DNA from 2 places in the Xanthomonas sp. NCPPB 1132 genome. Region 2 is predicted to be linked to the other one. Evidence: predicted binding sites of a transcription regulator. Region 2 holds the regulator's gene; the other holds the start of a gene.
What was found. Region 2 encodes FliA, which starts transcription of late flagellar genes. Its sites were predicted from a motif close to TAAAGTTTNNCNNNCNNNGGCCGATAA; they were not measured.

Region 1: the regulator FliA is predicted to act here: its motif matches at 4,563-4,589, upstream of AC1G9L_RS00770 (methyl-accepting chemotaxis protein).

What each region holds. Positions count from the first base shown of each region.
Region 1 covers NZ_CM152819.1:165,445-172,330, reverse strand. The annotation lists gene AC1G9L_RS00795 (DUF4194 domain-containing protein) at 1-126, opposite strand, end outside; gene AC1G9L_RS00790 (DUF3375 domain-containing protein) at 113-1,582, opposite strand; gene folE (GTP cyclohydrolase I FolE) at 1,614-2,213, opposite strand; gene AC1G9L_RS00780 (MFS transporter) at 2,382-3,731, opposite strand; gene AC1G9L_RS00775 (YdeI/OmpD-associated family protein) at 3,828-4,373, opposite strand; gene AC1G9L_RS00770 (methyl-accepting chemotaxis protein) at 4,708-6,816, shown strand.
Region 2 covers NZ_CM152819.1:2,505,019-2,511,904, reverse strand. The annotation lists gene flhF (flagellar biosynthesis GTPase FlhF) at 1-653, shown strand, start outside; gene AC1G9L_RS10610 (MinD/ParA family ATP-binding protein) at 640-1,524, shown strand; gene AC1G9L_RS10605 (RNA polymerase sigma factor FliA) at 1,521-2,270, shown strand; gene cheY (chemotaxis response regulator CheY) at 2,290-2,682, shown strand; gene AC1G9L_RS10595 (protein phosphatase CheZ) at 2,683-3,294, shown strand; gene AC1G9L_RS10590 (chemotaxis protein CheA) at 3,299-5,062, shown strand; gene AC1G9L_RS10585 (flagellar motor protein) at 5,388-6,128, shown strand; gene motD (flagellar motor protein MotD) at 6,136-6,886, shown strand, end outside.

The DNA.
Region 1 (6,886 bases), 2.3 Mb from region 2:
CGGCAGGCTGCCGCTGTCGCCGGCGAACAGCGCGGTGCCGCCATCAGCCGCAGCGGACGTGGCGGCGGCCGCGGCGACATCGCCGGCATCGGCGTCGTGGCCGTGGAATTCGTCAGACCAGCTCATTGCGTTTTTCCTTGGTGAACCACACCAGCGGGATACGTGCGCGCCGGACCTGGCCGTCGCCGCCCTCCCATTGCACCGCTTCCCATTCGCCGTCGACGACCACGCCGTGGCGGGTGCCCAGCGCCAGGTAGCCGATCACGCTGCCCAGGCCCTGCGCCGCCGGGCGCTGCCGCAGCGCCTCGCCGATGCTCAGTTGCGGCTGCCGGCCGAGCAGGTCGTGCAGGTCGTTGCGCAGGCCGCGCAGGTCGATCTCCGACTGCGCCACCAGGTCGCCGACGCTGTCCAGCGAGATCGTCGCCGCCTCGGCCGCCTGCACCCGCCCGTCCACCTGCTGGCTGCGCGGGTCGTGCAGGCGCCACTGCGACAGCGAGCGCAGCCGCGCGCTGCTCAGCGGCAGCACATAGCCGGTGGCCGCGGTGGCATGCAGGTGGTCGCGCAACTGCAGCGCCTCGCCCTGCGCCTGCTTCAGCAACTGGTTGAGCCGGCGCTGTTCCAGGTAACCGCGGCTCTGCACGAAGCCGCGCAGGCTGCGCGCGAAATGCTGCATCACCTCGTGTACCTGGCCGCCGCGTTCGAGCAGGGTGCCGGTGAGCCCGCGCAGGAAGGCGCGTTCGTGGCGGTCCAGGCGGCGGGCGAAGCCACGCGCCAGCAGCGCCTCCAGCGCCGCGTCCAGCTGCACGCTCTGCTCGGCATCGTTGAGCAGGCTCCAGAACGCCTGGAAACTGCGCCCGGCCTCGCTCTCGCCGATCACGTCGATGCCGGCGAACAGCTTCTCCAGCACGTCGCCGCGCGCGCCCTCGTCGTCGATGATGCGCTCGCGGAACTCGCGGTTGAGCCGCTCGAAATCGTCGCGGACGCGGCGGAAATCCTCGGTCAGGTCGTCGGACAGGCGGATGATGTCGCGGGTGCGCTCCAGCGCGCGCTTGCCGTCCAGCGCAGCCAGCTTGCCGGCGGCCACGCGCTCGATCTCCGCGTCCAGGCGCTCGCGCTCGGCGCGCAGCGCGGCCAGGCGCGCGTCCGGATCGGTCTCGGTCTGCCCGGCCAGTTGCACCAGCTGCTGGATCACCAGCGACAGCCGGCTTTCGGTGGCCACGCTGGCGCTGTCGCGCACGCCGGCGATGAAGCGGATGGCCTGCGCCGCCTGCCGCGACAGTTCGTATTCTTCCTGCGCGTCGCCCTCGGGCAGGCGCCGCTCCAGCCAGCCCTGCGCCAGCCAGTGCGCCACGTAGGCCTGGGCGGTGCGCGGCAGTTCGCGCGACAGCTCGTCGTCCTTTAGCGCATCGAGCTGGCGCTGCAGGCGTTCGTGCAGCACATCGGCCGGCAGCCGCCGCTGGGCGTCGCCCAGCAGGGTCTGCAGCAGGCCGATCAGCTCCGGGGCATGGTCGGCGGCGAGCAGCTTCCACAACGGCTGTTCGCGCAACTGGCGATAGCCGGCGATCCGGACATGCGGCTTCATGCAGGAACCGACCGCCACCGCATCCGCAGACTCAGCGCACGCGCTCGATGAAGCGCAGGAACTCGGCGCGGGTGCGCGCGTCCTCGCGGAAGGTACCGAGCATCTTCGAAGTGACCATGCTGACGCCGCGCTTGTGGATGCCGCGGGTGGTCATGCACTCGTGCGCGCCTTCCACCACCACGCCCACGCCCAGCGGCTGCAGCACGTCCTGGATGCACTGGGCGATCTGCGCGGTCATCTTCTCCTGCACCTGGAAGCGCCGCGCATAGGCCTCGACCACGCGCGCCAGCTTGCTGATGCCCACCACCTTGCCGCGCGGCAGGTAGCCGACGTGGACCTTGCCGATGATCGGCGCCATGTGGTGTTCGCAGTGGCTTTCGTACTCGATGTCGCGCAGCACGATCAGCTCGTCGTAGCCGGCCACTTCCTCGAAGGTGCGCAGCAGGTACTCGCGCGGGTCGGCGCGGTAGCCGCTGAACCAGTCGCCATAGGCCTCGGCCACGCGTCGCGGGGTGTCCAGCAGGCCCTCGCGGGTCGGATCCTCGCCGGCCCAGCGCAGCAGGGTGCGCACCGCGTCTTCGGCCTGCGCCTGGGTCACCGGGGAAGTGGAGTTGTTGTCTGGATCGGCCATGGGGGGAACGCCCGTGAGGGGGCTGCATGGTACCCGAGTCGCCTCGCAGCCGCCGCATGGCGGCGCCCGCGCGGCGGGGCGACCCGGCCGACGCGGGGTGCGCCGTTCAGCGTGCGTCCGCGCCAAGCCCGGGCGGCACGTGCACCGCGCGGGCCGCCACCGCGCCGGTCAGCGCCGGCGCGCGTGCATCTCGCCTTCGTGGTCCAGCCAGTTGCTGCCCTTGTTGGTCAGGAAGAACACGTACACCAGCAGCGACACCGCGATCACCGCCGTGGCGTACCAGACGAAGGTGGTGACGTGGCCGGTCTTCAGCGAGGCCTGGTACAGCAGCGGCGCGGTGCCACCGAAGGCCGAATTGGCCAGCGCATAGCCCAGGCCCACGCCCAGCGCGCGGATGTGGGTGGGGAACAGCTCGGCCTTCACCACCGCGTTGATCGAGGTGTAGCCGGTGAGGATGACGAAGCCGGCGGTGAGGATGGCGAAGGCGCTCAGCCAGTCGCTCTGCTTCGGCAGCTCCAGCACCAGGAACCAGGTGTAGAGCACGCCGCCGATGCCGAAGAACACCAGCAGGGTCTTGCGCCCGATCAGGTCCGACAACCAGCCGCCCACCGGCTGCATCAGCATCAGCACGATCAGCGCGGCCAGGTTGATGATGGTGCCGGCCATCACGTCGTCGCCAGCGAAGGCGGTCTGGATCATCTTCGGCCCGGTCACCGAGTAGGTATAGAAGGCCACGGTGCCGCCGGCGGTGATCAGGAAGCACAGCAGCAGCGGGCGCCACTGGTGCACGAACAGCTCGCGCAGCGAGCCGGAAGACCTGTCCTTGCCCTGCTTGGCCGCGGCAATGGATTCGGAGGTCAGCGACTCGTCCATCGTGCGCCGCAGCCAGAAAACCACCAGCGCGCCGATGCCGCCCAGGCCGAAGGCCACGCGCCAGCCCCATTCGGAAATCTGGCCCTTGTCGAAGAAGTGCAGCATGCCGAACAGCACCGCCTGCGCCAGCACATGGCCGCCGACCAGGGTGACGTAGTGGAACGAGGACAGGAAGCCGCGCCGCCCCGGGATCGCCGCCTCGGACATGTAGGTGGCGCTGGTGCCGTACTCGCCGCCGGTGGCGAAGCCCTGCAGCAGGCGCGCCAGCAGCAGCACCACCGCCGCAGCGCCACCGATGCTGGCCACGGTGGGCGTCACCGCGATCAGGAACGAACAGGCGGCCATCACCGACACCGACACCGTCAGCGCCAGGCGCCGGCCGTAGCGGTCGGCGAAGCGGCCGAAATACCAGGCGCCGATCGGGCGCATCAGGAAGGTCACCGCGAAGATCGCCCACACGTACAGCGTGGCGTTCTTGTCCTCCTTGGAGAAGAACTGCGACTCGAAGTAGGTGGCGAACACCGAGTAGACGTAGACGTCGTACCACTCCACCAGGTTGCCGGCCGAGCCCTTGAGCGTGTTGGACACCGAGCGGCGCAGGCTGCCCGGTGCGGCGGCGGCGGACGGAGAGGTGGATGCACTCATGCGGTGGGCCTCATGGATGGACGTCACGGAGTATAGGCAGGCGCTTGCGAGGATCCTGTCGCGACGGCGGCCACGCCAGGCGTGCGCGCCATGCCCTCATTGCGCCTGCGGCGCGGCGAAGGCCTTGCTGTACATGCCCGAGCGGTCGAAGCAGCAGACCCGCCGCTTGCCCGCAGCGAGCATGTCGCAGGTGCTGGCGATGCGCTTGACCCGCGTCTGCGCCTGCTTGCCCGCGCCGATCCAGAAGATCCAGTCGCGGCGCGCCACGGTGGTCAGCGTGTCCCAGGCCACGCGCGCGGACGGATGCGCGGCCAGCGCGCGTGCCAGGTCGTCGGGCACCGCCGGTTCCGGCTCCACCGCCACCGGCGCGATCTCCAGCGTCACCGTGGCGCCGGGGTCCAGGCCCGCGGCCGCGCGCAAGGCCGGCTCCACCCGCAACCAGTGGCCACCGCGCCCATCCGGCTGCAGCGTCGCCTGGAACGGATGCCCACCGAACTGGCCTTCCACACTGGCCAGGCCGCGCGTCGGCAGGGCCGCGCTGGCCGCCGCGGGCAACCGCAGGAAATACCAGGTCGCGTCGGGCGGTGCGGCCGGACGCAGCAAGGTCGCCTGGAAGCGGATCGGGTCGGCGGTGCCGGTCATGCGCGGACCTTAGCACCGGCCGCGAGCGGTGCCATGCTGCACCTGCGCGCGGCGGTGGCGCGGCACGACCGGGTCCTGCCGGGCAGCAAACGCAGCGCCCTGCCCGCCGCGGACCGCCGCCGTCGGCGCCGCGGACAGGCACCGCGTCACGTTCCCCGCACCGCGCGAGCAGCGCCAAGGCCCCACCCCTTCAGTTCGACCCGGCATCGCCGCTATCCATGCGCCGGCCCGGGGACCAGCGCGATGCGCGCGTCACGCGGGCGCAGGCAACCTGCCTGCCCGTCCGCCGCCACCCACCGTCGATCCCTCTTCCTTCCCCCACTCCCCCGATCCCATGCACGTCCTTTCGCATCTGCGCATCGGCCAGCGCCTCGCGCTCGGCTTCCTCACGATCATCGTGCTGATGGTCCTGCTCACCGTGGTCGGCATCCAGCGCGTCCACAGCATCGACCGGCGGCTCACCGCGATCAACGAGGTCAACAGCGTCAAGCAGCGCTACGCGATCAACTTCCGCGGCAGCGTGCACGACCGCGCCATCGCCCTGCGCGACGTGGTGCTGCTGGACGATGCGGCCAGCCGGCAGGCGACCGAACAGACCATCGACAAGCTGGCCGGCGACTACGCGCGCGCCGCACAGCCGCTCGACGCCCTGCTCGCCGCCTCCACCGACGCCCAGGAAAAAGCGATCCTGCAGCGCATCCAGGGCATCGAGGCGCGCACCATGCCGCTGATCGCGCAGGTGCGGCAACTGCGCGATGCCGGCGACACCGTGCAGGCGCAGGCGCTGCTGCTGCAGCAGGCGCGACCGGCGTTCGTCGACTGGCTGGCCAGCATCAACGCCTTCATCGACCTGCAAGAGGCCAAGAACCGCCAGGCCGCCAAGGAGGCGATGGCCACCGCGCGCGGCTTCGCGTTGCTGATGGTCGGCTGCACCGTGCTGGCGCTGCTGCTGGGCGCGCTGATCGCCCTGCTGCTCACCCGCCGCGTGGTCCGCCCGCTGCGGCAGGCCCTGGGCCTGGCCGAGCGCATCGGCGCCGGCGATCTGAGCAGCCCGGACACCGCCACCACCCACGACGAGGCCGGGCAGTTGCTGCGCGCCATGCAGCAGATGCAGCGGCGCCTGCACGAGGTGATTTCCGCGCAACGCGAGATGGCCGCGCGCCACGACGCCGGCGCCATCAGCTACCGCATGGACGTGCAGCGCTTCCCCGGCGAGTACGGGCGCATGGTCGCCGACACCAATGCGCTGGTCGATGCGCACGTGCAGACCCAGCTGCGCATCACCGAGGTGATGGGCCGCTACGCCATCGGCGACCTCAGCCAGGACATCGCCCAGTACCCTGGCGAGAAGGCCGCGATCACCGCGGCGATGCAGCAGGTCAAGCAGAACCTGCACGCGATCAACGTGCAGATCCAGACCCTGGCCGAAGCCGCCTGCGCCGGCAACTTCGCCCACCGCGGCCAGCCGGAGAGGTTCGAGCACGCCTTCCGCACCATGGTCGAGAACCTCGACACCATGATGGCCACCGCCGACGCCAACCTGGCCAAGTTCTCGGCACTGCTGCGCTGCATCGCCGATGGCGACCTCACCGTGCGCATGAGCGGCAACTTCCATGGCGTGTTCGCCACCATGCGCGACGATGCCAACAGCACCGTGCACCGCCTCACCGACATCGTCGCGCACATCCAGCGCACCACCAACAGCATCGGCTTCGCCGCCGAGGACATCGCCAGCGGCAACCAGGAGCTGGCCAAGCGCAGCGAGCAGCAAGCGGCCAGCCTGGAAGAGACCGCCGCCTCGATGGAGGAACTGACCTCCACGGTGAAGCAGAACGCCGAGCACGCCCAGCGCGCCAACCAGCTGGCGCTGGGCGCGGCCGGCGTGGCCAGGGAAGGGCGCGACGTGGTCGGCCAGGTGGTGGCGACCATGGACGGCATCCAGGCCGCCTCCCGGCGCATCGCCGACATCATCGCGGTGATCGACGGCATCGCCTTCCAGACCAACATCCTCGCCCTCAACGCCGCGGTGGAAGCCGCGCGCGCCGGCGAGCAGGGCAAGGGCTTCGCGGTGGTGGCCGCGGAGGTCGGCACGCTCGCGCACCGTTCGGCCGGCGCCGCCAAGGAGATCAAGACCCTGATCGACGACTCGGTGCAGCGCGTGGCCCACGGCGCCACGCTGGTGCACCAGGCCGGCGCCACCATGGACCAGGTGGTGGCCAGCGTGCAGCACGTCACCGACCTGATGGGCCAGATCTCCGCCGCCTCGCACGAGCAGGCCAACGGCATCGCCCAGGTCAACCAGACCATCGCGCGCATGGACGAGACCACCCAGCAGAACGTGGCCCTGGTGGAAGAAGCCAGCACCGCGGCGCGCTCGCTGGAGGAGCACTCGGCGCAGCTGACCCAGGCGGTGGAAGTGTTCAAGGTCGGCGCCTACGTCTGACCGAGAGCGGCCGCGCCGTCCACCCAGGTGGGCGGCGCGCGGCCGGCCGCCCCCCGCGCGTGAACGCCAG
Region 2 (6,886 bases):
CGCTGGACCCGCTCGAGGAAGGCGGCGTGATCGCCCTGATCGGCCCGACCGGCGCCGGCAAGACCACCACCATCGCCAAGCTGGCCTCGCGCTTCCTGGAGCGCCATGCCGCCCGCGACGTGGCCCTGGTCACCACCGACACCATCCGCGTCGGCGGCCGCGAACAGTTGCACAGCTACGGCCGCCAGCTCGGCATCGCCGTACACGAGGCCGACAGCGACGCCGCGCTGCAGCAGCTGCTGGAGCGGCTGGCCGACTACAAGCTGGTGCTGATCGACACCGCCGGCATGGGCCAGCGCGACCGCGCCCTGGCTGCCCAGCTGCACTGGCTGCGCGCCTCGCGGGTGGTCCGATCCTTACTGGTACTCCCCGCCAACGCCCATTTCTCCGACCTGGACGAGGTGGTGCGCCGGTTCGCCGGCGCCGACCCACAGGGGGTCATCATGACCAAGTTGGACGAGACCGGGCGGTTCGGCAGTGCCTTGTCGGTGGTCGTGGACCACCGCCTCCCCATCACCTGGGTGACCGATGGACAGCGTGTGCCGGACGACCTGCACCGCGCCAACGCCGCCAGCCTGGTATTGCGCCTTGAAGATTTGCGGCGCGCTGCCGATAAGCCCTGTACTCCGGAGCAGACCCATGCCGTCGCGTGACTACGTCAATCTGACCAATGCCTTCCCCCTGTCGGCGACGCGCAGCGAACCGCTGGGTCCGGTGCGCACCATCGCCGTGACCGGCGGCAAGGGCGGCGTGGGCAAGACCAACATCTCGGTGAACCTGTCCATGGCGCTGGCCGACATGGGCAAGCGCACCCTGCTGCTGGACGCCGACCTGGGCCTGGCCAATGTCGACGTGCTGCTGGGGCTGACCCCCAAGTTCACCGTGGCCGACCTGGTGGCCGGGCGCTGCACCCTGGAAGAGGTGCTGATCGACATGCCCAACGGGCTGATGGTGGTGCCCGCCGCCTCCGGCCGCCGCTACATGGCCGAGCTGCCGCCGGCCCAGCACGTGGGCCTGGTCAACGTGTTCTCGGAACTGCAGCGCGAGCTGGACGTAATGATCGTCGACACCGCCGCCGGCATCACCGACAGCGTGCTGACCTTCTGCCAGGCCGCGCAGGACGCGGTGGTGGTGGTCTGCGACGAGCCGGCCTCGATCACCGACGCCTACGCCCTGATCAAGGTCCTCTCGCGCGAGCGCGGGGTGGACCGGGTGCAGATCGTCGCCAACATGGTCCGCGACCTCAACGAAGGCCGCCTGCTGTACGACAAGCTCAGCCGGGTCTGCGAGAAGTTCCTCGGCGATGTGTCGCTGAACTACCTGGGCTGCGTGCCGCAGGACGACTGGCTGCGCCTGTCGGTGCAGCGCCAGCAGCCGGTGGTCAAGGCCTACCCGTCCAGCCCGTCGGCGCAGGCGATCTCCGAGATCGCCCGGCGCACCGCGCGCTGGCAGGCGCCGACCGCCCCGCGCGGCAACGTCGAGTTCTTCGTCGAACGCATCATCCAGCGCGGGGTGGCCGCATGAACGCCGCCGCCCACTACCGCGCCGTCCAGCGCAACAGCGCCAACGACTACATCACCCAGCACTCGGACCTGGTCCGGCGCATCGCCCACCACCTGGCGGCGCGGCTGCCGGCCAGCGTCGAGATCGACGATCTGATCCAGGCCGGCATGATCGGCCTGATCGAGGCCTCGCGCAGCTACGACGCCGAACAGGGCGCCTCGTTCGAGACCTACGCCTCGATCCGCATCCGCGGCGCGATGATCGACGAGATCCGCCGTGGCGACTGGGTGCCGCGCTCGGTGCACCGCCGCGCCCGCGACGCCGCCTCGGCGATCCGCAAGATCGAACAGAGCACCGGCCGCGCCGCCGCCGCCAACGAAGTGGCCGCGGCGATGGACATGCCGCTTCCCGAATACCTGCGTTTGATGGAAGATGCCGCCCGCGGCCAGGTGCTGAGCCTGGAGTCGCGCATCGAGGACCATGGCGAGCTGGATACCATCGCCAAGGGCGGACCCAATCCGCAGCAGATGCTCGAGCGCAGCGAATTCGGCCGCGAGCTGGGCAAGGCGATCGCGCAGTTGCCCGAACGCGAGCAGTTGGTGCTGTCGCTGTACTACGAGCAGGAATTGAACCTCAAGGAAATCGGCGCGGTGCTCGGGGTCAGCGAGTCGCGCGTGTGTCAGATCCATGGCCAGGCCACGGTACGGTTGCGCGGACGCCTGAAGGCGTTCGAGGTCGCCGATGCCGGTCTGGAAGACGAAGAATAGGAACCCTCAGGAGTCAGTGGTGAACAAGAACATGCGGATTTTGATCGTGGACGATTTCTCGACGATGCGACGCATCGTCAAGAATCTGCTCGGCGATCTGGGCTTCACCAATACCGCCGAGGCCGAAGACGGCAACAGCGCCCTGGCCGCGCTGCGCTCGGCGCCGTTCGAGTTCGTGGTCACCGACTGGAACATGCCGGGCATGACCGGCATCGATCTGCTGCGCAACATCCGCGCCGACGACAAGCTCAAGCACCTGCCGGTGCTGATGGTCACCGCCGAGGCCAAGCGCGAGCAGATCATCGAGGCCGCGCAGTGCGGCGTGAACGGCTACATCATCAAGCCGTTCACCGCGCAGACGCTGCAGGAGAAGCTGGGCAAGATCTTCGAACGCCTGGGAGCGACCGCCTAAATGGAAGCCACCGCCGAACGTACCGCCCTGATCGAACGCCTGCAAGGCGCGCTGGACGCGCTGGAAAACGGCGACGAGGCCGGCTGGCGCAGGGAGATCGACACCCTCGCCGCCTGGCGCACGCGGCCGATGATGCAGGGCCTGAGCCGGCTCGCGCGCGATCTTGGGCAGGCGCTCGGCGAACTGCCGGTGGTGCCCAGCGAGGCCGGCGAGCTGGACGACGCCTGCTCGCGCCTGGACCACGTGGTGGAGATGACCGAACAGGCCAGCCACCGCACCCTGGACCTGGCCGAGGAATGCCGTGCGCTGGCCGACCAGCTCGCCGCCGGCGGCCTCAGCGGCGACCAGGGCGAGATCCTCGACAAGATCCGCCACAACCTCACCGAAATGGCCCTGGCGCAGAGCTTCCAGGACCTGACCGGGCAGATCATCCGCCGCGTTGCCGGCATCGTGCGCCGCGTGCACGAGGGCTTCGGCGCGTTGGGTCTGCCGCCGAAGGAAGAAAACAGGAAGGCCGACGGCAGCCTGGCCGGCCCGGCCCTGCCCGGCCTGGACCGCCACGGCGTGTCGCAGCACGACGCCGACGACCTGCTGTCCGGACTAGGACTGTAACTTTATGAGCGCCGTACCCGACGACATCGCTGCCGACTTCATCATCGAGGCCCAGGAAATCCTGGACCGGCTCGGCGAGCAGTTGGTGTCGCTGGAGCAGGCGCCCGAGGACAGCGGCCAGCTCAACGCCGTGTTCCGCGGTTTCCACACGCTCAAGGGCGGCGCCGGCTTCCTGGCGATCAACGCCATGGTCGAGCTGTGCCACGCCGCGGAGGAAACCCTGGGCATGGCCCGCGCCGGCCAGGCCACCCTGCAGGCGCGGCACTTCGACGCCGCCCAGCAGTCGCTGGACTACCTGCAGTCGATGCTCGACGCCTTCGGCAGCGGCCAGGAGCCGCCGCGCGCGCCGCCGGAGCTGATCGCGCAGTTCGACGCGCACGGCGACGCCGCGCCGGCACCGGCACCGGCCAAGAGCGCCGCGCCGGCGCCCGCCGTAGCAGCGGCCGCCATCCCGGCCACCGCCGCGGCTGCGGGAGACCTGATCAGCGACGACGAATTCGAGGCGCTGCTGGACCAGTTGCACGGCGATGCGCCGCCGGCGGCCACGCCGCAGGCGCTGCAGCCGGCGCCGCGTGCGCCCAGCGCCGCGCCCAAGGCCGCGGCCGCCCCGGCCAAGGCCGCCGAGCCCGAGCACACCGTGCGCGTGGACACCAAGCGCCTGGACGCGATCGTCAACCTGATCGGCGAACTGGTGCTCTCGCGCAACCGTCTCAAGACCCTGCGCGTGCGCCTGCGCGACGAGGAACTGGACCGCGCGGTCAGCAGCCTGGACATCGCCACCGCGCGCCTGCAGTCGGCGGTGATGCGCACGCGCATGCAGCCGGTCGGCAAGGTGTTCTCGCGCTTCCCCAAGGTGGCGCGCGACGTCGCCCGCTCGCTCAACAAGGAAGTGGAGCTTGAGCTGATCGGCGCCGACACCGAACTGGACCGCAACCTGGTCGAGGCGCTGGCCGATCCGCTGGTGCACCTGGTGCGCAACGCGATCGACCACGGCATCGAAGCCCCGGCCCTGCGCGAAGCCACCGGCAAGCCGCGCGGCGGCCATGTGCGCCTGTCGGCGCAGCAGGAAGGCGACTACGTCAGCATCGAGGTGCAGGACGACGGCGCCGGCATCGACCCGGAACGGCTGCGCGCCAAGGCCCGCGAGAAGGGCCTGATCGACCCCGAGGCCGCCGCCCGCCTGACCACCGAGGAATGTCTGCACCTGGTGTTCCTGCCCGGCTTCTCGACCAAGTCCGAGGTCACCGACATCTCCGGCCGCGGCGTCGGCATGGACGTGGTGCAATCGCGCATCCGCGAACTCAGCGGGCAGATCCAGATCCAGTCGGAACTGGGCCGCGGCAGCCGCTTCCTGATCCGCGTGCCGCTGACCCTGGCGATCCTGCCGACCCTGCTGGTGCAGGCCGGCGACACCGTCTATGCGCTGCCGCTGGCGCGCGTGGTGGAAGTGCTGCATGCCCCGCGCCGCTCGCTGGGCTGGTTCGACGGCCGCGCCGTACTCGACCGGCAGTCGCACACCCTGCCGCTGGTGGACCTGCGCCAGTGGCTCAACATCGACGCCCCGCAACTGCCGCTGCTCACCGTGGTGGTGCTGCAGGCCGGCGAATCGCGCATGGGCCTGGTCGTGGACCAGGTCCGCGGCCGCGAGGAAGTGGTGATCAAGCCGCTGCCGCGCTCCCTGCGCGGCCTGCCCGGCTACGCCGGCGCCACCCTCATCGGCGACGGCCGCCTGGCGCTGATCCTGGATGTGGATGGCTTGAAGGCTTGAGGAGCTGGGATTGGGGATTCGGGAGTGGGGATTCGCAACGGCGACTTCCCTGGCGCCTCGTTTTCCCTGATTCCGCCGTAGGAGCGGCTTCAGCCGCGACGCGGTGAGGCTGGGATTGACGATAGCACGCACAGCGCAGTGCCAATTGCCGAGACGATCCGAACGATTGTGCTCAGGTAACGCGCCAAGGTCCGCGCGTCGCGGCTGAAGCCGCTCCTACGGCACACCGACCAACCCTCTGCCCTCGCGCTCTTGCGAATCTCCAATCTCCAATCCCAAATCCCGCCCCCATCAAGTCCCAAGCCCCGTTGCCGATACCTCCTGCATGGACAAGCTCAGTCTCATCGGCCTGCTGTTGGCGATTCTGTCGCTCATCGGCGGCAGCATCCTCAAGGGCGCCGGCATTTCGGCGCTGTGGTCGCCGGCTGCGTTCGTGATCGTGATCGTCGGCACCGTCGCCGCGATCCTGGTGCACACCCCGCCGTCCGTGTTCCGCCGTGCGTTCCAGATCGCCAAGTGGATCCTGTGGCCGCCGCCGAGCGATCGCCAGGCGCTGCTCAAGCAGATCGTGGAATGGAGCAACATCGCGCGCCGCCAGGGCCTGCTCGGGCTGGAGAACCAGGTGCCGCAGCAGCAGGATCCGTTCGTGCGCAAGGGCCTGCAGATGCTGGTGGACGGCGTGGAGCCGGAAGCCATCCGGCACATGCTGGAGATCGACCTGGACGGCCAGGAACATTGCGACCTGGCCGCGGCCAAGGTGTTCGAGGGCATGGGCATCTACGCACCGACCCTGGGCATCATCGGCGCGGTGCTGGGCCTGATCGCGGTGATGAAGAACCTGGCCGACCCGAGCAAGCTCGGCCACGGCATCGCCGCCGCGTTCACCGCCACCATCTACGGCATCGCCTCGGCCAACCTGCTGTTCCTGCCGATGGCCGCCAAGCTCAAGAGCGTGATCAAGCACAGCTGCGGCGAGCGCGAAATGATCATCGAAGGGTTGATCGCCATCGCCCAGGGCGAGAACCCGCGCAACATCGAATCGAAACTGGCCGGATTCTTGCATTGAGTTGCCAATGGCCCGCAAGCACTCCCACGACGAGCACGCCAACCACGAGGCATGGGCCATCCCCTATGCCGACCTGATGACGTTGCTGCTCGCCTTTTTCGTGGTGATGTACGCGCTGTCCACGATCAACGAAGCCAAGTACCGGGTCATGGCCGACGCGATGAGCGCGGCGTTCGGCGGCACCCCGACGACCCTGCGCCCGGTGCAGGTCGGCGACCACGCGCTGCAGGGCCAGGGCGGCGAGCGGCCGACCCCGATCAAGTCCAGCCCGGCGCTGACCCTGCCCGACCCCAACCGCCTGCCCTCCGGCACCGCGCAGCGCGGCGACGACCTGCGCGATGCGCAGCAGCTGCGCCGCGCGCAACGCCAGCTCGACAGCATCGCCGACCGCCTCGGTGCCGCGCTGGCGCCGCTGATCCAGAAGAAGCTGATCACCGTGCGCCGCGCCGGGCTGTGGATCGAAGTGGAGATCAACAGCGACATCCTGTTCGGCTCCGGCTCGGCCGCGCTCGACCAGAGCGCACGCGCCACTCTGGCGGAACTGGCGCAGGTGCTGTCCGGCGTGCCCAACGGGGTGCGCGTGGAGGGCTATACCGACAACACCCCGATCGCCACCGCGCAGTTCCCGTCGAATTGGGAACTGTCGGCGGCGCGCGCGGCCAGCGTGGTCCACCTGTTCGCCGACCAGGGCCTGCAACCCTCGCGGCTGTCGATGATCGGCTACGGCCAGTTCCGCCCGCGCGCCAGCAATGACACCC